DNA from 2 places in the Paenibacillus diazotrophicus genome. Region 2 is predicted to be linked to the other one. Evidence: riboswitches for the same ligand, from Rfam matches in the RefSeq annotation. Region 2 holds a riboswitch; the other holds the start of a gene.

Region 1 (3,162 bases), on a different contig from region 2:
GGCGAAGACGTTGTTGCGCGTCAATCAATTCCTGCGGCTGCGCAATTCCTGTTCGAGCTGGACCGGGCAGAAAATAAGGAAACTACGAACGCCATCTATCCGAATCGGGAGGAACTGGTGTCGGATATTGCCAAGGCGTACAAAGCGTCGATTCTTGCCTTCTATGAAGCAGGCTGCCGCAGTATTCAGATTGACGATTGCACGTGGGGGGCACTTTGCGACGAACAGTTTATTTCATTCATGCAGCAGATTGGCGTGAATGTGGCTGATTATGCGGATGAATTTGCCAGATTGAACGAGGCGGTGGTATCGGGTCTGCCGGACGATCTCGTGGTTACAACACATGTCTGCCGGGGCAATTATGTTTCGACTTATGCTGGAGTAGGCGGAGGTTACGAGCCTATCGCGCAAACGCTACTTAGCATTGATAACTACTCCGGCTATTATCTGGAGTTTGATACAGAGCGGGCAGGTGATTTCAAGCCGCTTCGTTTCCTGAAGGACAATCAGCAGGTTGTGCTTGGCCTGTTCTCCTCCAAATTTGGTGAGCTTGAGAACAAAGAGGATATTCTGAAGCGCATTGAGGAAGCGAAGCAATACGTCGATTTGAACCGGATTTGCCTAAGCCCCCAATGCGGATTTGCTTCCACGGAAGAAGGCAACCGCCTGACAGAAGAACAGCAGTGGAACAAACTGGCCTATATTAAAGAGATTGCCGAAGAAATCTGGAAATAATTAGCTTGAGACTTTTATCACTGATCTAACACTCACATCGCAAGTAATATGTTAGAATATCAGAAACACATTGTACATTAACTTCATAATTCGCAAGCTATGATTGCTATGGATCACACTATAGCAGGAGCAGCTTCTGGAGAGACCGCGGAATTTCGCGGCGCCGAAGGGTTCACAATCTCAGGCAAAAGGACAGAAGAGTACGGAATGTATTTGTCATGCTGATGCATCAGCAGGCAAGTATTCTTTCCTATTCTTATGAACCGGGAGATTGGATGACATCCAGTCTCTTTTTTTTTGTGCATCAATGTATGTATTCATAAGGGGGAATAAGGTATGGCACAAACCGAATTAAAAAGAGAACTGGCAAACCGGCATGTTCAACTGATCGCCATCGGAGGCACCATTGGTACAGGATTATTCCTGGGGTCGGGTAAAGCGATTCAGCAGGCAGGGCCATCCATCATGATTACCTATCTAATCGTAGGTATCGCTGTATTTTTCGTAATGAGGGCACTTGGAGAGCTTCTGCTGTCAAAAGCGGGATATCAGTCATTCACGGATATTGCCGAAGACTATCTGGGTCCCCGGGTCGCGTTCATCACGGGCTGGACCTATTGGTTCTGCTGGATCATGACGGCCATGGCTGATGTAATTGCAGTAGGCGTATATGTGCAGTACTGGTTCAATATTCCGCATTGGGTACCGGCTGTCGTCTGCCTGATCATTTTGTTAGGACTTAATTTACTGACCGTCAAAAACTTCGGAGAACTCGAGTTCTGGTTTGCTCTAATCAAGGTCATCACGATCCTTGCGTTAATCGGTATTGGCGTCATTTTCCTGATTATGGGGCTCAAAACGGATGCAGGATCGGTAACGGTCCGGAATCTGTGGGAACACGGAGGGGTGTTTCCGAACGGTGTGAAAGGTTTTTTATTTTCCTTCCAGATGGTTGTATTTGCTTATGTCGGCGTGGAATTAGTAGGGGTGTCGGCAGCGGAAACTGCAGATCCGGAGAAAAATATCCCGTCCGCGATCAACAAAATCCCTCTGCGTATCCTCTTCTTCTACGTTGGTGCGTTATTCGTCCTGCTGTGCATTAACCCATGGACGGAGCTCAGTCCGGCGGAAAGCCCTTTTGTGAGAACCTTTAGTCTGGTAGGGATTCCAATCGCTGCGGGGATTATCAATTTCGTCGTATTAACTTCAGCCGCTTCCGCATGCAACAGCGGGATGTTCTCGACCAGCCGGATTCTATATAATCTGAGCCGGAAGGACCGGGCGTCCGCTCATTTTGCCAAACTGAATAAAAATCATGTCCCCGGGAATTCGTTATTCGTATCCACGCTTGTCATATCTGCCGGGGCTCTTCTGAGCAAACTCGTTCCGGAGCAGGCTTTTGGAATTGTAACCACTATAAGTGCCATTTGTTTTATCTGGGTGTGGGGTGTGGTTCTCGTATGCCATATCCAATATAAGAAGACCCGGCCTGATCTGCAGGCAAAATCCAAATTCAAAGCACCGTTCACGCCGGCGATTAATGTTGTGGTCTTAGCTTTGTTTGCTGCGATACTGGTGATTATGCTGTTTGCTGAAGATACGCGTCCGGCATTATTGTTTACGCCTCTGTGGTTTATTCTGTTGTTTGTTTTGTATTCGGTGAATAACAGGAAAAGGGAACAGAGCGACAAAGTAATTAGTGCAGAACCAACAAGCCATTAATAAAATCACAGCAGCCCTCCATTCCGCTTCCCAGTGGTTTTGGAGGCTTTTTTTTATTTAATACGGGGCTATACCTCATGAATCAAAGGCAGGATAATCATAGAGTCATGGGAGAGGTGCTGTAAGTTTTTGTGAAAAATCCGATAAAAGAAAGGAGGGTCACTATTCAGGTTTATAAAAAGGAGAATCTAAATGCCTGCTAAATTAGTAAAAAGTATCATCGTATTCTGTTTGGTTGTCGTATTCTTACCGGTAACATCCATTTGGGCCGCATCTCTCATTACGGACCCGGCTTTGGCAAAAGCCATTCGGGCGGAATTAAAGCTGCCGGCTAATAAAGAGGTGAAGGCAGTTGATCTGCAGAAGTTGGATTCTTTGTATCCTATGGAATCCAAGAATAAAATCGTCAGTTTGCAAGGACTTGAATATGCCGTTAACCTGCAGAGCTTGTTTGTTCCCGGCCAAAAGATTAAAAGTATTACACCGCTCAGTAAGCTGAAAAAACTGACGTTTGTAGCCGTTGACGGGAATCAGATTACTGACCTTTCACCGCTATCCGGGTTAAGTTCACTGGAAAATCTGGTTGTTCAAGGCAATAAGATAAAGAGTCTAGCACCGCTTAAGAATCTACATAAGCTGACGGATCTTCTGGCTGGCAATAATCAGGTGGCAGATCTAAGACCTCTTCAGAATTTGAAGTTAGAA
Region 2 (3,162 bases):
ATCACCAAATATGTCAACGACAACAATCTGGGAGACCAGATCTTTGTGGCGGATAAACCGCAAGGCATTGCGATTACGCTCAGTGACCGTTACCTGTTCGACGTCGGACAGGCCGAGCTCAAAGCACCCGCGCTCCCCGCGCTGCGGCAGCTGTCTGGACTATTCCGCGGAATTGGAGCAACCATCAGCATCGAGGGCCATACCGATAATACACCAGTGTCTGCCGGCTCCCGTTATAACGACAACTGGGAACTGTCCGGCGCCCGTGCTCTCTCGGTGCTGCGCTTCTTTTTGGATAAAGAGGGGTTGAATCCGAATACGTTTCAATATGCCGGATATGCTGATACCCGCCCTGCTGTGAGCAATTCTACTGCAGAAGGACGGCAGAAAAACCGGCGCGTAGAGATTACGGTACTGCGGCAGCTTCAGGAAGGGGAGTAGCGCACAATTAGACCACAAAAAGACAGACCTCACACATTAGTGGCACAAAATGTGATGTGAGAGTCTGTCTTTATTTTATACGCCGAAACTAGAGTTCGAAGGATATCCTATTCTTCAATCAACTTGCCATACGCTGCCGCATCCAGCAGTCCCGACGCTGCTTCGGCGAACTCACCGGTGATTTCCAGCTCAAAAATCCATCCGCCGCTGTAAGGCTGATCGTTAATCAGCTCCGGACTGGCTTCCAGTGCGTCGTTGATCTTGGTCACGGTCCCTGATACCGGAGAATAGAGCTCGGATACCGTCTTGACGGATTCGATGCTGCCCACGCTGTCACCAGCCGAGATGGCTGCCCCCACTTCAGGAAACTCCACAAATACGATATCGCCGAGCAGATGCTGGGCATGATCCGTAATTCCGACACGTACTATGCGCCCTTCACCCTGCTGCGCCCATTCATGTTCTTCGCTATACAACAGGTCGTCTAGCACTTCACTCATTCTTAAGCCGCCTCTTTTCCAAATTTGGAGTTGTAAAATTAGTTATAGACTAAGTGATTGCGCTGCGCAATGTCAATATAGCTGACAGGAAAATAAAATTTGTCATCTTTTTGACGTTTTTATGTTGACAGCGGAGTTGTATACCCGGTTTAATGGAGTCAGTAGAAAACAATACGGTTTGCGAATGAAGGCATAGGGAGAGACTGTCTGCGAGAAGACAGCGCCGAAGGAGTAAGCCCGGAAGGGTGAATCTCTCAGGCAAAAGGACCTTTGCCGGACGCATCTCTGGAGAGCTATTCGAACCTGCCTGGCGGGATTCGGATCACCAACGGGGAAACCTGCGCGGCTTATAGCAGGGTAACTCTCAGGTACAAGGGACAGAGCGGAAGACTTATATGCGGGTTGTGCATATTCGTCTTTTGCCTGTCCTTTTTCGCATGTAATAAAGACAAGGGAGTGAGCCGATGGATGCTTTGAAAAGAACACCTTTTTACGACCTTTACGCCGCTTATGCGGAGTCCAGATGTATTGATTTTGGCGGCTGGGAGCTGCCGGTGCAGTTCACGGGAATCGTGAAGGAGCATGAGGCGGTCCGCCAGAAGGCCGGACTGTTCGATGTATCGCACATGGGGGAATTCATGGTCAGCGGCAGCGGCTCGGAAGCCTTTCTGCAGCAGATGACCACCAATGATGTCAGCCGTCTTCAGGATGGCGGCGCGCAGTACACCCTGATGCTCTATACAAGCGGTGGTGTGGTTGATGATCTGCTGGTCTACCGCCTCGGCGAAGAACATTACATGCTGGTCGTCAATGCCTCCAATATCGACAAAGACTTCCATTGGCTGCAGGAGCATCTAACCGATGAATTCAGCGGTGTAACGCTGAAGAATGTATCTGACGAGACGCTGCTCCTCGCACTGCAAGGCCCATTGGCGGAGACGATTCTGGCCGAAGTCACCTCTTCTCCCATTGCGGAGCTTGCCCCGTTCCATTTCATCGAGCGTGCTGTGGTCTGCGGCGTAGAGGTTCTGCTCTCCCGGACCGGATATACCGGTGAGGACGGATTTGAACTATACGCGCCGCTGGACACAGCAGCTGCGCTCTGGAACGGCCTGCTTGCGGCCGGTGCACCACACGGACTGACTCCCGCCGGACTCGGGGCACGCGATACGCTTCGGTTCGAAGCCAAGCTGCCGCTGTACGGCCAGGAGCTGTCGGCGGACATTACACCGCTCGAAGCTGGCGTACAGTTCTTCGTGAAGCTGGATAAAGCCGGCTTCATCGGCAAGGACGCACTGGTGAAGCAGAAGGAAGCTGGGCTCCCCCGCCGCCTCGTGGGACTAGAGATGATTGACCGGGGCATTCCACGCTCACATTATCCGGTCTATGCGGAAGGTGTGAAGATCGGGGAGGTCACTACAGGCACACAGTCCCCAACGCTGAAACGCAATTTGGGTCTGGCCCTGCTGGACGCTGCCTATACAGAGATTGGAACAGAGGTTTACGTGGAGATTCGCGGCAAGCAGCTTAAGGCGGCCGTGGTCAAAGCGCCATTCTATAAAAAGAGCCAAGGAGTGAAGCCGCAATGAAGCACCGTTATCTGCCGATGACCGAGCAAGACCGCAAGGAGATGATGGAGGCTATCGGGATTCAGTCCGTGGAGGAACTGTTCGCCGACATCCCTCAAGCTGTCCGTTATCAGGGAACGATGCCGATGTCTGAAGCGCTTGATGAATACGCCCTGCTCCGCCATATGAAAGAGCTGTCCGACCGCAATGCCAGCTTCGACACCCATGCCAGCTTCCTCGGTGCAGGGCTGTATGACCACCATATCCCCGTTGTTATTAACCATGTGATTTCCCGCTCGGAGTTTTATACCGCCTACACCCCTTACCAGCCGGAGATCAGCCAAGGCGAGCTGCAGGCGATCTTCGAGTTCCAGTCCTATATCTGTGAGCTGACCGGCATGAAAGTAGCAAATGCCAGCATGTACGACGGCGCGACCGCCTTCTCGGAAGCTGCTGTGCTTGCGGCCGGTGCGACAAAACGCAAAAAGCTGATTGTCTCCCGCACTGTTCACCCTGAGGCACGCCAGGTGCTGCGTACCTCTGCGGGTGCATGGGGCCTGGATGTTGTAGAGATTGACTACAAGGACGGAGTAACGGATCAGGCCAAGCTTGCTGCTGCGATTGACGGCGACACAGCTGCCGTACTGGTACAG

Evidence for each region. Region 2 has a riboswitch for glycine ahead of gcvT (glycine cleavage system aminomethyltransferase GcvT). Riboswitches for the same ligand answer to the same signal wherever they lie in the genome.
Region 1: another riboswitch for glycine. It lies ahead of ACAN54_RS12165 (amino acid permease); the one in region 2 lies ahead of gcvT (glycine cleavage system aminomethyltransferase GcvT).

Annotation. Positions count from the first base shown of each region.
Region 1 is NZ_JBGJZN010000002.1:198,382-201,543, forward strand. Features, by position in the region: gene ACAN54_RS12160 (5-methyltetrahydropteroyltriglutamate--homocysteine S-methyltransferase) at 1-735, shown strand, start outside; glycine riboswitch at 862-941, shown strand; gene ACAN54_RS12165 (amino acid permease) at 1,072-2,457, shown strand; gene ACAN54_RS12170 (leucine-rich repeat domain-containing protein) at 2,650-3,162, shown strand, end outside.
Region 2 is NZ_JBGJZN010000003.1:596,209-599,370, reverse strand. Features, by position in the region: gene ACAN54_RS16760 (flagellar motor protein MotB) at 1-441, shown strand, start outside; gene gcvH (glycine cleavage system protein GcvH) at 549-941, opposite strand; glycine riboswitch at 1,126-1,221, shown strand; gene gcvT (glycine cleavage system aminomethyltransferase GcvT) at 1,406-2,530, shown strand; gene gcvPA (aminomethyl-transferring glycine dehydrogenase subunit GcvPA) at 2,527-3,162, shown strand, end outside.